2 regions of the Virgibacillus sp. Bac330 genome follow, and region 1 is predicted to be linked to the other one. Evidence: a T-box and tRNA genes for the amino acid it is inferred to sense, from the RefSeq annotation. Region 1 holds a T-box; the other holds one or more tRNA genes.
What was found. A T-box is a leader RNA that pairs with one kind of tRNA and senses whether it is charged. The one in region 1 lies ahead of ileS (isoleucine--tRNA ligase), so its partner is inferred to be a tRNA-Ile.
Positions count from the first base shown of each region.

Region 2: it has a tRNA-Ile gene. The T-box ahead of ileS (isoleucine--tRNA ligase) is inferred to sense a tRNA for this amino acid. The anticodon was not compared.

Region 1 is NZ_CP033048.1:2,035,137-2,043,947, reverse strand. Features, by position in the region: gene sigG (RNA polymerase sporulation sigma factor SigG) at 1-514, shown strand, start outside; gene D9780_RS09555 (YlmC/YmxH family sporulation protein) at 929-1,195, shown strand; gene pgeF (peptidoglycan editing factor PgeF) at 1,396-2,226, shown strand; gene D9780_RS09545 (YggS family pyridoxal phosphate-dependent enzyme) at 2,233-2,901, shown strand; gene D9780_RS09540 (cell division protein SepF) at 2,906-3,331, shown strand; gene D9780_RS09535 (YggT family protein) at 3,339-3,602, shown strand; gene D9780_RS09530 (YlmH family RNA-binding protein) at 3,691-4,470, shown strand; gene D9780_RS09525 (DivIVA domain-containing protein) at 4,732-5,235, shown strand; T-box leader at 5,333-5,552, shown strand; gene ileS (isoleucine--tRNA ligase) at 5,734-8,490, shown strand; gene lspA (signal peptidase II) at 8,629-8,811, shown strand, end outside.
Region 2 is NZ_CP033048.1:3,220,762-3,229,572, reverse strand. Features, by position in the region: gene D9780_RS15025 (Tex family protein) at 1-1,667, shown strand, start outside; gene D9780_RS15020 (catalase) at 1,842-3,305, opposite strand; gene D9780_RS15015 (SprT family protein) at 3,495-3,959, shown strand; tRNA gene D9780_RS15010 (tRNA-Asn) at 4,164-4,238, shown strand; tRNA gene D9780_RS15005 (tRNA-Ser) at 4,244-4,334, shown strand; tRNA gene D9780_RS15000 (tRNA-Glu) at 4,341-4,412, shown strand; tRNA gene D9780_RS14995 (tRNA-Asp) at 4,435-4,511, shown strand; tRNA gene D9780_RS14990 (tRNA-Gln) at 4,516-4,590, shown strand; tRNA gene D9780_RS14985 (tRNA-Lys) at 4,673-4,748, shown strand; tRNA gene D9780_RS14980 (tRNA-Leu) at 4,766-4,847, shown strand; tRNA gene D9780_RS14975 (tRNA-Leu) at 5,096-5,179, shown strand; tRNA gene D9780_RS14970 (tRNA-Arg) at 5,204-5,280, shown strand; tRNA gene D9780_RS14965 (tRNA-Pro) at 5,286-5,362, shown strand; tRNA gene D9780_RS14960 (tRNA-Gly) at 5,378-5,451, shown strand; tRNA gene D9780_RS14955 (tRNA-Ile) at 5,463-5,536, shown strand; rRNA gene D9780_RS14950 (16S ribosomal RNA) at 5,893-7,457, shown strand; rRNA gene D9780_RS14945 (23S ribosomal RNA) at 8,001-8,811, shown strand, end outside.

The sequences.
Region 1 (8,811 bases):
ATTTTCCACTTATGCTGTTCCGATGATTATTGGGGAAATCAGAAGATACTTACGAGATAATAATCCTATTCGTGTATCAAGATCCTTACGTGATATTGCGTATAAAGCATTGCAGGTGAGAGAAAATTTAATAAGCAAGACTTCAAAAGAACCAACTCCAATGGAAATAGCAGCAGAATTGGGGATTCCCCACGGAGAAGTCGTTTTTGCTTTAGATGCGATTCAAGACCCTGTATCTTTGTTTGAACCAATATATAATGATGGTGGGGATCCTATCTATGTCATGGACCAAATAAGTGATGACAAGGAAAAAGATTCCACCTGGTTGGACAAATTATCTTTAAAGGAAGGGATGCACCAATTAAATGATCGAGAAAAAATGATTTTAAACAAGCGCTTTTTTCAAGGAAAGACGCAAATGGAAGTTGCTGATGAAATAGGAATCTCACAAGCCCAAGTGTCTCGGTTGGAAAAGGCAGCTATTAAACAAATGAACAATGAAATGTTTGAATAGAACTGTTCTGTTCTTTTAGCGAGAATGAGGTTTCGAACTGTGATGATTTGTTAGTTCAAAAGAAAGGTTTAACCCAAAAGTCCTCCTCATCAATTTGAACATTCTGCTGTTGACGCGATTTAACGATGCTCATTATCAGCTTATGAAGGGGCTTGCGGTAACTTTATAATATTAAAAAAGTAGAAGAAGAGATAACTTGAGCTCTCTTCTATTTTTTGTATGATATAGCTTTTTCCCTAAAGGCTTGGCAATAAACCAATTCTTTCTCAAGTGGTAGATTTCATTCTCATTCAGTAATAAATGTATAGATTTAAATAAGAAATAAAGAAAGAATGCATTGATTTAGCATATATATAAATATCAGAGGTTGTTCAAAGAACTGATGAAAAAAAGCATGTTGAGAGAGGTGGAAAGATGGTTAGGTTATCGGAACTGCAAGTGAAAGAGGTTATTATTATGGATAGCGGAAGGAAACTTGGTCATATACATGATTTAGAAATAGATACAAAGTTGGGGAAAATAGCTGCTATTATTGTTATTCCAAGGGATAAGAAAAGCGGTCTATTTGGAAAATCGGAGGAGTTAGTGATTGACTGGCAACAAATAATTCGGATCGGTACCGATGTTATTCTTGTAAAAGAAGCGGAAAAGCCAGCATTATATTATAATTCAAGCACATAAACTTAAAATAGAAAACGTTTTTCTTGCACTATAGGAAAGTACAAGATTTTTGGTTATAGTATAAGAAAAAAGCTTTTTCCATAAGACTTGGCAACAAGCCAAGTTTTTTAACCCCTTCATACAGTTAAAATAACATAAGACGTTAAAAAATAATTGCAATGTATGATAAAATATGATCAGGACTTATAGGAGGTGCTGTATTGAGCGACGTCTTTCATTCATTGCAAACAACGTATTTACATATAGAGAAATGGCAACGATTAAACAAAAAAATTGTAGCTGGATTTACAACTAAAAAAGCTGGTGTTAGTGATGGGAGCTATTCTTCCTTAAATGTCGGCTTCCATGTAGACGATTTGTCAAAGAATGTATTATTGAATAGGGAACGTATTGCACGTCATGTTCAATTTCCTTTGGAGAACTGGGTATGTGGCGAGCAAGTACATCAAACGAATATTCATTTTGTTCAACCATCAGATAAGGGAAAAGGGGCTCAAAATTATCATTCTGCCATAAAGGGAGTTGACGGTCTCATTACTAATCACTCTAATATCATGTTAACGGCTTTTTTTGCAGACTGTGTCCCACTATATTTTTATGATCCTGTAACATCTTTTATTGGAATTGCTCATGCTGGATGGAAAGGAACGGTCCACCAAATGGCCAAGCATATGGTCGAAAAGTTACAACGATATGGAGTTGAGATAGAAAATTTACTTGTTACCGTAGGACCATGCATTTCGAAAATGTGTTATGAAGTGGATGCACATGTAGTAAAACAAATCCCCACCATGTTTAAAGCGAACGTAGTGGATACAAAAGCAGGAAACCGTTACTTTTTAGATTTGAAACAATTAAATGTGGATATCCTTTTACAAGCAGGGGTATTACGTAATAATATAGATGTAACAAATTACTGCACATATCGCGATGAAACACTTTTTTTCTCACATCGCAGAGATCATGGGAAAACAGGGCGAATGTTAGGTTTTATTGGCTTTTTACCATGGCTACATGAGGGGAGAGAATAAGAAACAATGGACGTAGCAAGCAATTTACAAACAATTCAGAAGAATATTGCGCATGCTTGTCAGGCATGTCAGCGAAAAAAAGAGGATATTACCATCATAGCAGTGACGAAATATGTTACAATAGAGCGAACTGAAGAAACGCTACAAGCAGGGATTACGGATTTGGGAGAAAACCGTTTGGAAGGCTTTTTAGAAAAATATAACCATTTCCATGATCGAGCGAATTGGCATTTCATTGGAACGTTACAGTCAAGAAAAGTGAAAGATGTCATTAACCATATTGATGTATTGCATTCGTTAGATCGGATTTCTTTAGCGAAAGAAATTGAGAAACGGGCTAATAAACAGATTGACTGCTTTATTCAAGTAAACGTTAGTGGAGAAGAATCAAAACATGGTGTACGTCCTGAAGCATTATTCTCCTTTATTGAAAAATTAAAAACGTATTCCAAAATACGGGTAATTGGTTTAATGACTATGGCGCCACATATTAAAGATGAGGCAAGATTGAGAAGTATTTTTCGTCATTTAGCTACATTACGCAATGACATTCACATGCAAAATTTGATACACGCTCCTTGTAACTTTTTGTCTATGGGGATGAGTAATGATTATACAATTGCTGTGGAAGAAGGTGCTACTCACATACGAGTTGGTACAAATTTAGTGGGGTGAGGTAATGAGTATAAAAAATAAGCTGAAGAATTATTTCACAATGGAAGATGAATATGAATACGAATATGTAGATGCTGACCAGTTTGAAGCTGAGCAAGCACTACCAAAAGAAAAACATAAAAACGTAGTAAATCTTACAAGTGTAAATAATCCAACTTCTAAAGTTGTTTTATGTGAGCCAAGAACGTATAGCGAGGCACAGGAAATTGCTGATAATATTGTGAACCGTCGTGCAGTGGTAATTAATTTACAACGCATGGAGAACCAACAGGCAATGCGCATCGTCGATTTTTTAAGTGGAACGGTGTATGCTGTTAACGGGGACATTCAAAAACTCGGAGCTAAAACATTCTTATGTACGCCTGATAATGTGAATGTTACTGGTTCCATTACAGATACACTTGAAGAAGAATACGGTAAAGGATGGTAATGGATACATGCAAGAAATTTTTCAAATAATAAATATGGCTTTTACGGTTTATACATTTGCATTAATTATTTATATATTCATGTCCTGGTTTCCAGGCGCTCGTGAATCGGCATTCGGTGAAGTTTTGACTAAAATTTGTGAACCATATTTAGAAGTGTTTCGTAAATTTATACCACCACTTGGAATGATAGATCTTTCTCCCATTGTTGCGATCATTGTTTTAAAATTTGCTCAAGGTGGTTTACAGCAATTGTATTGGATGTTAATTTAAGCGTACTTGAAATGGTGAATGTAACCTGAAAGTGGAAATGCGACTGTTTTTTGTGAACTATTTTTATGATATTTGTTTAGGAGTTTCGATGATGGAATTATATCAACATTTTCGTAAAGAGGAAGAAGCTTTTATTGATCAGATTCTGTCTTGGAAAGAGCAAGTAGAACGAACGTATCAACCTAAGTTGACTAACTTCCTTGATCCTCGAGAGCAACAGCTAGTTACCATGCTTATTTCAACGAAGGATAGTGATGTTAACCTGCTGTTTAATGGTGGGTATAAATTTGCGGAGCGCAAGCGGGCTGTGATTGCTCCATTATATGAAGATATACAAGCAGTGGATACGGGATTAACCTTACTTGAAGGTCATTTTCCAGACAAATTCATACATTTATCCCATCGCGATGTAATGGGAGCTTGCCTGTCGCTCGGCTTAAAACGGCAGATACTAGGGGATATTGTTGTAGACAATGGGCTTGTTCAATTGGTAGTTGCTTCAGAAATAGCCCTTTATGTAAAGTCTCACTTAACTAAGATAAAGCATGCCTCTGTTAAGTTGGAAGAACGCCCCTTAAATGAATGGAACATAAGAGAACCTATTTGGCTGGAACAAGAAACAACTGTTTCTTCATTAAGACTCGATGTTGTGGTGAAGGAAGCTTATCGCTTATCGAGAAAAGAAGCGACTGAATATATTAAAAAGCTATTGGTTAAAGTAAATTATAAACTTGTAGATGATGTGTCATTTACGCTCCAAGCAGGAGATGTCCTTTCATTGCGGGGAAAAGGCAGGAGTAAATTAGTACATGTGCGAGGCCGATCAAAAAAAGACAAGCAAAAAATTACATTAGCACGATTAAAATGAGATACAAACTCTTGATTTCTATGTAAGATGTTATGCTAAATCCTTTTATTATGCCATTAAATATAGAAATAAGTGTAGCTTTCTATAAAATTTTGCAGGAATTAAGTAGTTTTTGTTGAAATGAATAGTGTATAATAAACATTAGTGAACGAAAGATCATGGATGAAGTGAAGTTCAATTTTTATTTGAACAAACCGTTATTATAGCAATGTACATTGTGTGAATGGTAAATGAGATATAGTAAAATAGGAGGTGGCAATTGTGCCATTAACACCACTCGATATTCATAACAAAGAATTCACTAAAAAGTGGAAAGGTTATGATGAAGATGAAGTAAATGAATTTCTTGATCAAGTGATAAAAGATTATGAAATGGTAATAAGAGAAAAAAACGATCTGCAAGAACAAGTAAATCAATTGAATCAAAAAATAGGTCATTTTACCAACATTGAGGAGACGCTTAATAAATCTATTCTAATTGCGCAAGAAACCGCAGAAGAACTAAAAGGAAATGCTTCAAAAGAATCTAAGTTGATTATTAAAGAGGCAGAAAAAAATGCAGATCGAATTATTAATGAGGCGTTAACAAAGTCTCGTCGTATTTCTATGGATGTAGAAGAATTAAAAAAACAGGCAAAAGTATTTCGAACCCGTCTGAAAATGCTTGTAGAAGCGCAGTTAGATATGATTGAAACAGATGATTGGGATCAATTATTTGATGCAGAGCTAGGAGAGGATCTTGAATTGGAAGAAAGCGAAACGTAAATCTTGACGATTTTTTAATTTTTACATATAATTCATACACAGAACTGTTTTCTGTTCGATGAAGTGCTTATTATATAATAAACTTAAAAATGAATAAAACAAAGCATGGAAAGAGAGAGTATAAAAGCATGAACTGATTTAGCGAGTCAGCGGATGGTGGGAGCCTGATACAGTCGGACTTTTAGAAAATCACTCTTGAGTTGTCGTTATGAACAAATAGTAATAATGACCGGTTATTCCCGTTATCGATGTCGAGTGAATATGGAGAGATTTCCCATATTTATAAGGGTGGTACCGCGAGTCTTCTCGTCCCTTGAGGGATTGAGAGGATTTTTTTGTACAATAAAGCAGTAAAATTCTAGAAACTATAATAGAAGTAAACGCGGTTTTATAAGCCAAGTTTGTCTAGTATTATTCTTCGACAACGGGTCACGGAATGATTTTATAATTTAACGTTTAAGCATTTAATAACAACACCTTTAAAGGAGGAAGGCAATAATGGAATATAAAGATACATTATTAATGCCGAAAACCGCGTTTCCAATGCGTGGTAATTTACCAAATAAAGAACCAAACCGACAAACAGAGTGGGACGAAAACAAACTATATGAAAAAAGCTTGGAACGGACAAAAGGACGCCCAACGTTTATTTTGCATGATGGACCACCATATGCGAATGGGGATTTGCATATCGGTCATGCATTGAACAAAATTTTAAAAGATTTTATTATTAGATATAAGTCTATGAGTGGCTATTACGCTCCATATGTTCCTGGATGGGATACACATGGTTTACCTATTGAAACAGCATTGACAAAGAAGAAAAAAATCAATCGTAAAGCGTTAAGCATTGCTGAATTTCGTAAGCTCTGTGAAGAATATGCATTAAAGCAGTTGGATAATCAGCGTAATCAATTTAAAACATTAGGAATTCGTGGGGATTGGAACAATCCATATATTACGTTAACAAAGGATTATGAAGCAGCACAAATAAAAGTGTTTGGAGAGATGGCTAAAAAAGGCTACATTTATAAAGGACTTAAGCCGGTTTATTGGTCACCTTCTTCGGAGTCTGCTTTAGCTGAAGCTGAGATAGAATACCATGATAAACGATCTCCATCTATTTACGTTGCCTTTGAAGTAACGGATGGGAAAGGATTGCTAAATGCAGGAGATAAGTTGATTATTTGGACAACTACGCCTTGGACGATTCCTGCTAACTTAGGAATTAGTTTACATCCAGAATTGGAGTACATTGTTGTAGCAGTAGATAAAGAAAGGTATGTTATCGCACATGCATTGTTAGAAACCGTAGCTGAAGAGCTAGAGTGGGAAGCTTATCAAATAGAAAAAACATTTCGTGGTGAGCAAGCGGAACATATCTTAACGAAACATCCGTTTTACGATCGATCCTCGCTTGTAATGCTCGGTGATCACGTTACTACGGATGCCGGAACAGGCTGTGTACACACTGCTCCAGGTCATGGGGAAGATGACTTTTATGTAGCTAAAAAGTACGGTATTGATGCTTTATGCCCTGTTGATGAAAAAGGGGTGTTTACAGATGAAGCACCTGGATTTACTGGGATTTTCTATGATGAAGCAAATAAACTAATTACGGAAAAATTAGAAGAAACTGGGTCTTTGTTAAAATTACAATTTATTACTCATTCTTATCCGCATGACTGGCGGACAAAGAAACCAACTATTTTTCGGGCAACGTCACAATGGTTTGCGTCCATTAAAGATTTTCGCCAAACTATTTTAGAAGAAATTAAAAATATTCAATGGTACCCACAGTGGGGAGAAACGAGATTATATAACATGGTAAGAGATCGTGAAGATTGGTGTATATCCAGACAACGTACTTGGGGTGTTCCAATTCCGGTTTTTTATGGGGAAGATCGTACACCAATTATCACAGACGAAACGATCAGCCATGTATCCGAACTGTTTAAAGAGTATGGGTCAAATATTTGGTTTGAGTGGGAAGCGAAAGATTTATTACCAAAAGGGTTCACCTCAGAGCATAGTCCAAACGGTATTTTTACAAAGGAAATGGATATTATGGACGTTTGGTTTGACTCTGGTTCTTCTCATGAAGCTGTATTAATTGGTAGAGATGATCATCATCGACCAGCAGATGTATATTTAGAAGGAAGCGATCAGTATCGTGGATGGTTTAACTCATCCTTATCTACTTCTGTAGCCGTAACAGGTAAAACGCCATATAAATCGGTAATTAGTCACGGCTTTGCACTTGATGGTGATGGTCGTAAAATGAGTAAATCTTTAGGAAATGTCATCCAACCTACTAAAGTGCAGAAACAGCTTGGTGCTGATATTTTACGTCTGTGGGTTTCATCTGTAGATTATCAAGCAGACGTTCGTATTTCAGATGACATTTTAAAACAAATTTCAGAAGCATATCGTAAAATTCGTAATACGATTCGGTTTATGCTTGCAAACCTTAGTGATTTTCAACCATCGACGGATCGTGTTCCTTATGCTGATTTGGAAGAAGTAGATCAATACATGCTACATCGGTTGAAGAAATTAGTAGCCGGCGTAAGGAAAAATTATGACAACTATGAGTTTTCACCAATCTTCCATCAAATTCATAATTTCTGTGCTGTTGATTTAAGCTCATTTTACTTGGATTTTGCTAAAGATATACTGTACATTGAACAAGCAGATAATAAGCGTAGACGAAGTATTCAAACAGGTTATTATGAAGTTTTAACAGCGATTGTCAAGTTATTGACACCTATCATTCCACATACTGCAGAAGAAGTGTGGGAGTATATTCCTGAAACAGAAGCAGATTGGGTTCAGTTAACAGATATGCCGGAACCAAATGAAATGAATGAATGGAATGAAGTAGCTGAAAAATGGGATCATTTTATGCTTGTTCGTGATGATGTGTTGAAAGCTTTAGAAGCAGCAAGAAATGAAAAAGTGATTGGTAAATCATTAGAAGCTAAGTTAACGATCATTCCAAAAGATGTGCAAACAAAAGAAGTATTACAAGCGATGGACCATCTTCACCAATATTTTATTGTTTCAGAAGTAAACCTAGCGGAAACAAGCGAGCATGCTAAGGTGTATACGCATGTCGATGTATATGTAGAGAAGCATCCTGGAGACAAATGTGAGCGCTGCTGGGTCGCCTCCAGTACCGTTGGAGAAGACGCAGAACACCCAACACTTTGTACCCGTTGTGCAGATGTAGTAAAAAACCTTACATCCCTTTAAATATGAAAAAGGTTAAACTCCTTCTTGGGGGTTTAACCTTTTTTACACCAGTATGAAAGTCGTAAATATATTGCTATTTTTGCTTGTAACGTTTACCATTAAACTAAAGTTTGAAAACAAAATTTCGGAGGAAAGAACATGTATTGGTATTATATGATTGCACTATTAATTATTGTACTTGATCAGGCTAGTAAATGGCTAATAGTGACGAGAATGGAACTGGGAGAGCAGATCACCCTGATAGAGAATTTCTTCTACATTACTTCCCATCGTAATACAGGGGCTGCTTGGGGAATACTAGAAGGACAAATGACCTTCTTC
Region 2 (8,811 bases), 1.2 Mb from region 1:
TTATTGCCGAGTGGATAGCTGATGACCCTGGGTATAGAGAATATATGCGTGATGAGACGATGAAACGAGGTACGGTCGCATCAGAAGTAAAAGATCGGGAAAAAGACGAGAAACAAGTATATGAAATGTATTATGATTTCCATGAGGCAGTTCGCTCTCTCGTATCACATCGCGTCCTCGCTCTTAATCGCGGGGAAAAAGAAGAAGTGCTTAAAGTCACCATTCAACCCCCGTCAGAACGGATTCTTCACTTTTTACAACAAAAAATAGTAACAACCTCTGCTCATGCGGATGTTCTGGAATTATTACAACATGCGATTGAAGACAGTTATAAACGTTTAATTCAGCCTTCTTTAGAGCGTGAAATTCGAAGTAACTTAACGGAAAAAGCAGAACAGCAGGCAATTGAAGTGTTTTCCAAAAACTTAAAAAGCCTTTTACTCCAACCACCATTAAAAGGACGAACAATACTGGGGGTAGATCCTGCATTTCGTACAGGTTGTAAGCTAGCCGTTGTGGATGAAACAGGCAAGGTACACCATGTTGGTGTCATGTATCCGACGGCACCAAGAAAGGATACGGCTGGTGCAGAAAAGATTGTTCTGGATTTAATGAAGCAGTATTCAATTGAATTGATAGCGATTGGAAATGGTACAGCTTCTCGAGAGACGGAACAATTCATTGCCGATGTCATTCAAAAGCAAAACCTAGCCATTCCGTATATTATCGTGAACGAAGCTGGAGCAAGTGTGTATTCTGCATCGAAACTTGCAAGAGAGGAATTTCCTGAATTACAAGTAGAAGAGAGAAGTGCTGTATCCATTGCGCGTCGTGTGCAAGATCCATTAGCAGAATTAGTAAAAATTGATCCTAAATCGATTGGTGTTGGACAGTACCAGCATGATGTTAGTCAAAAAGCATTAAATGAATCGTTGACTTTTGTTGTGGAAACAGCAGTTAACCAAGTTGGTGTCAATGTCAATACAGCTTCTTCATCTTTATTACAATATGTATCTGGATTAAGTAAGACTGTTGCTAATAACATCGTTAAGCGCAGAGAAGAAGAAGGGAAGTTTACGAACCGAAAACAATTAAAGAAAATCCCTCGGCTAGGAGCAAAAACATATGAACAAGGAATTGGTTTTTTACGAATCATGGATGGAGAACATGCTTTAGATCGAACGCCCATCCACCCAGAGAGTTATGTAGTAACGGAAAGGTTATTACATTTACTCGGTTGTTCCCTAGAAGATATTGGTACAAATAAATTGAAAGAAGCTATTCATTCCATTAACACGAAAGAAGTTGCTAAACAATTAGAAGTAGGGGAACCGACGCTTCATGATATTGTCCAAGCATTGACAAAGCCGGGGCGAGATCCGCGTGATGATTTTCCACAACCCATTTTAAAGAAAAACGTCTTATCGCTAGAAGACATTGAACGTGGCATGGAATTACAAGGTACGGTACGAAATGTCGTCGATTTCGGCGTGTTTGTAGATATTGGCGTAAAGCAGGATGGGCTTGTTCATATTTCTAAAATGTCACATTCATTTGTAAAACATCCCATGGACATCGCCTCCGTAGGGGATGTTGTTACAGTGTGGGTAGAAGACATTGATGTGAATAAAGGAAGAATTGCATTATCTATGATTCAAGAGAAGTAAATATCTCGCTTTTGGAAAGAAAATATTCTCATACTCCTTTAGATAAGGTTACAAGGGAAAAATGCTTTCATTAAAAAATCCGAACGTTGAATTGGAAACCTGCTAGGAGGATTTCCAATTCGTTCGGATTTTTCTATACGTACATTTATTTAGTGAAAATAAATGGAAAGCTTATTAAGATTTTACGCTTTCTGGAACTTGAAGTCCAAGCCCTTGTGCAATACGCTCGCCCCATTCAGCGTCAGCTTTATAGAAATGTTCAATTTGGCGAAGCTTTATTTCATCTCTCGTTACGGGTTTCATATGATCAACGAATGCTTGAATTAAACGATCTTTTTCATCAGCAGACATTAAACGATATAAATCTCCAGCCTGTGTATAATGGTCATCACTGTCATACGGTACGCTATCAGCTTCACCATAGACGTCAAATGGTGTTATTTTTGCTGTTGGATCCTCTACTGGACCATTTACACTATTCGGTTCATAGTTTGGCTTAGATCCGCCATTACCATTAACCGTCATGAAGCCATCTCTTTGGTAATGATTGACTTCTGCTTTTGGACGGTTAACTGGAATTTGGTGATGGTTTACACCAAGGCGATAACGGTGTGCATCAGAATATGCAAATAGACGTCCTTGTAGCATTTTATCTGGAGAAGCTTCAATTCCTGGTACAAATTGCCCTGGTGAGAAAGCTGCTTGTTCCACCTCGGCAAAATAGTTTTCTGGATTGCGATTCAAAACCATTCTACCAACCTCAATACGTGGATAATCTTTTTTCGACCATACTTTAGTTACGTCGAAAGGATCCCATTTATACGTTTTCGCATCTTCATAAGGCATGATTTGTACATATAACTTCCATGCTGGAAAATCTTCGTTTGCAATAGCGTTGTGTAAATCTTCTATATGATAATCTGGATTTTCTCCAGCAATCTTCTCTGCTAAAGAAGCCTCAAGCCCTTTTACACCTTGTTCACTAATGAAATGATATTTTATCCAAAAAGCTTCTCCGTCTTTATTAACCCATTTAAATGTATGACTACCGTAGCCATTCATATGTCTGAATGTTGCAGGGATTCCACGATCGCCATGCAAGTAAGTGATTTGGTGAAGTGACTCAGGAGAAAGTGACCAGAAATCCCAAACCATATCTTTGTCTTTTAAATGTGTTTGTGGATTCCGTTTTTGTGTATGAATAAAGTCAGGGAACTTAATTGCATCTCTAATGAAAAATATAGGTGTATTATTGCCAACTAAATCATAATTTCCTTCATTTGTATAAAATTTAACAGAAAAACCACGTGGGTCACGAACTGTGTCGGCAGACCCTAATTCACCTGCTACTGTAGAAAAACGAATAAATAAATCTGTACGTTTACCTGCTTCGCTTAAAAAATCAGCTTTGGTGTATTTGGAAATTTCATCGTTCGTTACTTCGAAGTAGCCATAAGCACCTGCACCTTTAGCATGGACAATACGTTCAGGTATTCTTTCTCTATTAAAATGAGCTAGCTTTTCTAGCAAATGAAAGTCTTGTATAAGAGTAGGACCACGTTGTCCTGCTGTAATAGAATTTTGGTTATCAGCTACTGGCGCACCTGCTGCTGTTGTCATTCGGTTTCTTGTATCCATAATAACTCCTCCTTCTAAGTAATAAATCAGAACTACAATTATATTATAATACAAATTAAACAAAAATCAATATTTATTTATAATTATTTTAAATAAATAGTGTAAACATAGAATTCGGTTAATCTAGGAGCAAAATTGTGGTAAGTTATTGTATAATAATGTTGAAAAATGATAAGGAGTTTTTTTCAAATGACAATAGTAAATGATAAAGAACTATATCGCTTCGTAAATAATGTATCCCTTAACTGGTTCAATAAACCATTCCTTCATAAGGTTAAATTCAATCACCGTTTAAGAACGACAGGTGGGAGATATATTCCTGCTAAAAAAATGATTGAATTAAACCCAAAATACTTGGAAGAGGCAGGAGAACAAGCGTTTATAGGGATTATTAAACATGAACTTTGCCATTATCACTTACATATAGAAGGAAAAGGTTATAAGCATAGCGATCGTGATTTTAAAGAATTAATGTCTGCGACAAATTCTCCAAGGTTTTGTCAGCCATTACCTTCGCAGAGAGAATATAAATATATATATGCTTGTAAAACTTGTCATCAAACGTTTAAACGTCAGCGGAAAATGAATACAAATAAGTATAGATGCGGCAAATGTAAGGGGGAAATAGCTTTAGTAATGGAGAAAGGTATATGAAAGCTTTTGGTGAAGTAAGTATAAACTGAAAAAAACAGGAAAATACTATTGACGATTTTTGTCATTCGTGATACATTAAATGGGCTGTCAATTACATATGAATTCCAATAGAAAAATGACATTATAAAATTTAGTTAATCTATTGACATTTCGTTTGATTTAATGTATTATATTTTTCGTTGCGATTTATTCAACTTATACTATTCCACAGTAGCTCAGTGGTAGAGCAATCGGCTGTTAACCGATCGGTCGTAGGTTCGAATCCTACCTGTGGAGCCAATCACGGAGAAGTACTCAAGTGGCTGAAGAGGCGCCCCTGCTAAGGGTGTAGGTCGCGTAAGCGGCGCGAGGGTTCAAATCCCTCCTTCTCCGCCATTTCATGGCCCGTTGGTCAAGCGGTTAAGACACCGCCCTTTCACGGCGGTAACACGGGTTCGAATCCCGTACGGGTCATTCTAAAAAAATGAAGAGGTCGGGTCCGGTAGTTCAGTTGGTTAGAATGCCTGCCTGTCACGCAGGAGGTCGCGGGTTCGAGTCCCGTCCGGACCGCCATTGTTGGGCTATAGCCAAGCGGTAAGGCATCGGGTTTTGATCCCGTGTATCCTAGGTTCGAATCCTAGTAGCCCAGCCATTTTTATTTTTAATGGAACTTTACAATTTCGCTATTCTTTGTTCTCGTAATAAGACAACAGAGGATTTCTAATCAGAAATAGGAGCCATTAGCTCAGTCGGTAGAGCATCTGACTTTTAATCAGAGGGTCGGAGGTTCGAATCCTCCATGGCTCACCATTACACATTTAAATATTGCGGGTGTGGCGGAATTGGCAGACGCGCTAGACTTAGGATCTAGTGTCTTCGGACGTGGGGGTTCAACTCCCTTCACCCGCATTAAGATATAACTGTTTTCTTTATACTATAGAAGAAACTCGCAACTATCTTATTACAAAACAAGCTGCTGTAAATTTCGTTTTCAGCTCCAAATTAATTGTTAACAGAGAAGGTTATGAATAGTTTGCTTTTGCCTAAGAAGTTGCTACTATAGGGTATAGACTAATTAAAAGTTTATCTTAGTCTTAGTGAAATAAGTTCATTTAGAAGCTGTGATATACAGCCTTTTATTTTCCGCTTCATATATTGCGGTCGTGGCGGAATGGCAGACGCGCTAGGTTGAGGGCCTAGTGGGTGTATAACCCGTGGAGGTTCAAGTCCTCTCGACCGCATCAAAATAAATGAAATATTTTTTTGCGCCCGTAGCTCAATTGGATAGAGCGTTTGACTACGGATCAAGAGGTTAGGGGTTCGACTCCTCTCGGGCGCGCCATATTACGGGAAGTAGCTCAGCTTGGTAGAGCACATGGTTTGGGACCATGGGGTCGCAGGTTCAAATCCTGTCTTCCCGACCATCGCACACTTGATGTGCGGGTGTAGTTTAATGGTAAAACCTCAGCCTTCCAAGCTGATGACGAGGGTTCGATTCCCTTCACCCGCTCCAATTAATTTTATGGGCCTGTAGCTCAGCTGGTTAGAGCGCACGCCTGATAAGCGTGAGGTCGGTGGTTCAAGTCCACTCAGGCCCATTTGCTTGCTATGCTAGGGAGTATGAAGTTTATCGTTTTAATTCAAGGAAATGAAAACTTTAGCATGAAGCTAATTTTCTCTAAAGCTAGCAAGGCAAGATGATCTTATCCTAAAAGAAATGTTGTCCACGAAAATAAATTATATTTTTATTAAAAAAGTGTTGACATTCTGCTCTCTAGGTGATATGATATAAAAGTTGCTTCGTTGAAAGCAACGAAAAAATTTGCTCTTTGAAAACTGAACAAAACAACCAGTATGTCAAGGAAAAAACAAACCCTGTTTTTTCTTAAGAAATAAACTGAGAGAAATCTCAGCAGCTAAGAATGATGAAGAACGGTGTTCATCATCACAAACTTTTATGGAGAGTTTGATCTTGGCTCAGGACGAACGCTGGCGGCGTGCCTAATACATGCAAGTCGAGCGCGGGAAGCAAGCAGATCTCCTTCGGGAGTGACGCTTGTGGAACGAGCGGCGGACGGGTGAGTAACACGTGGGCAACCTACCTGTAAGACTGGGATAACTCCGGGAAACCGGGGCTAATACCGGATGAAACAAAGCGTCGCATGACGCAATGTTAAAAGGCGGCATATGCTGTCACTTACAGATGGGACCGCGGCGCATTAGCTAGTTGGTGAGGTAAAGGCTCACCAAGGCAACGATGCGTAGCCGACCTGAGAGGGTGATCGGCCACACTGGGACTGAGACACGGCCCAGACTCCTACGGGAGGCAGCAGTAGGGAATCTTCCGCAATGGACGAAAGTCTGACGGAGCAACGCCGCGTGAGTGATGAAGGTTTTCGGATCGTAAAACTCTGTTGTTAGGGAAGAACAAGTGCCATTCGAATAGGCTGGCACCTTGACGGTACCTAACCAGAAAGCCCCGGCTAACTACGTGCCAGCAGCCGCGGTAATACGTAGGGGGCAAGCGTTGTCCGGAATTATTGGGCGTAAAGCGCGCGCAGGCGGTCCTTTAAGTCTGATGTGAAAGCCCACGGCTTAACCGTGGAGGGCCATTGGAAACTGGAGGACTTGAGTACAGAAGAGGAGAGTGGAATTCCACGTGTAGCGGTGAAATGCGTAGAGATGTGGAGGAACACCAGTGGCGAAGGCGACTCTCTGGTCTGTAACTGACGCTGAGGTGCGAAAGCGTGGGTAGCGAACAGGATTAGATACCCTGGTAGTCCACGCCGTAAACGATGAGTGCTAGGTGTTAGGGGGTTTCCGCCCCTTAGTGCTGAAGTTAACGCATTAAGCACTCCGCCTGGGGAGTACGGCCGCAAGGCTGAAACTCAAAAGAATTGACGGGGACCCGCACAAGCGGTGGAGCATGTGGTTTAATTCGAAGCAACGCGAAGAACCTTACCAGGTCTTGACATCCTCTGACACCCCTAGAGATAGGGCATTCCCTTCGGGGACAGAGTGACAGGTGGTGCATGGTTGTCGTCAGCTCGTGTCGTGAGATGTTGGGTTAAGTCCCGCAACGAGCGCAACCCTTGATCTTAGTTGCCAGCATTTAGTTGGGCACTCTAAGGTGACTGCCGGTGACAAACCGGAGGAAGGTGGGGATGACGTCAAATCATCATGCCCCTTATGACCTGGGCTACACACGTGCTACAATGGATGGAACAAAGGGCAGCGAAGCCGCGAGGCCAAGCAAATCCCATAAAACCATTCTCAGTTCGGATTGCAGGCTGCAACTCGCCTGCATGAAGCCGGAATCGCTAGTAATCGCGGATCAGCATGCCGCGGTGAATACGTTCCCGGGTCTTGTACACACCGCCCGTCACACCACGAGAGTTGGTAACACCCGAAGTCGGTGAGGTAACCTTTTGGAGCCAGCCGCCGAAGGTGGGACCAATGATTGGGGTGAAGTCGTAACAAGGTAGCCGTATCGGAAGGTGCGGCTGGATCACCTCCTTTCTAAGGAATTATAGAAGGCGGAAGCGTTTGGTTAGCGACGTATGAACTGGACTGACCCAAAGGAGATAAAGGAAACACGATGAACGTAAGTGAATCGATTGTTGACTCATCGTACGGAGGGGAAGGAAGTTGCACTAGTCGCTGAACGCTGGAGCTAGACTATTATACGGAAGACATACTCGGTTGTTTGGTTCAGTTTTGAGAGAGTAAATGCTTGTCTCTCAAGGATGAGATAGAAGGATCTTCTGTTAAAACCCGTCACGTCCTGTGACGAACACAGAAGTCACCACATCCTGTGGAAGCTTGTACCTTGAAAACTAAATAAGAGTAACAACGACATCAAACCAAAAGCGGAAGCGAATGTTTAGCGATGTACAGACTGGACTGACTCGTAGGAGATAAAGGAAACACGATGAACGTAAGTGAATCGATGTTGACTTATCGTACGAAGAGGAAGGAAGTCATGCTAATCGCTATGAGCTGAAGCTAGAAAACCAAAAGCTGAAAAGCAATATGCTTATTCATAGATAAATTTGTAAGATTAGTTAAGTGAATAAGGGCGCACGGTGGATGCCTTGGCACTAGGAGCCGAAGAAGGACGGGACTAACACCGATATGTCCTGGGGAGTCGTAAGTAGACATCGATCCAGGAATTTCCGAATGGGGGAACCCGCTGCTCGTAATGGAGCAGTACTTCTATCTGAATTCATAGGGTAGAAGAGGCATACCCGGGGAACTGAAACATCTCAGTACCCGGAGGAAGAGAAAGCAAACGCGATTTCCCAAGTAGCGGCGAGCGAAACGGAATTAGCCCAAACCAGAAGGCTTGCCTTCTGGGGTTGTAGGACACTCCATTGGAGTTATCAAGAGATTCTTTAGATGAAGCGATCTGGAAAGGTCGGCCAAAGAAGGTAACAGCCCTGTAATCGAAAAAGAATCTCCTCCGGAGTGGATCCTGAGTACGGCGGAACACGAGGAATTCCGTCGGAATCCGGGAGGACCATCTCCCAAGGCTAAATACTCCCTAGTGACCGATAGTGAACCAGTACCGTGAGGGAAAGGTGAAAAGCACCCCGGAAGGGGAGTGAAATAGAACCTGAAACCGTGTGCCTACAAGTAGTCGAAGCCCGTTAATGGGTGACGGCGTACCTTTTGTAGAATGGACCGGCGAGTTACGATCGTATGCAAGGTTAAGTGGAAGACACGGAGCCGTAGCGAAAGCGAGTCTGAATAGGGCGAATATAGTATGCGGTCGTAGACCCGAAACCGTGTGATCTACCCATGTCCAGGGTGAAGGTCAGGTAACACTGACTGGAGGCCCGAACCCACGTATGTTGAAAAATGCGGGGATGAG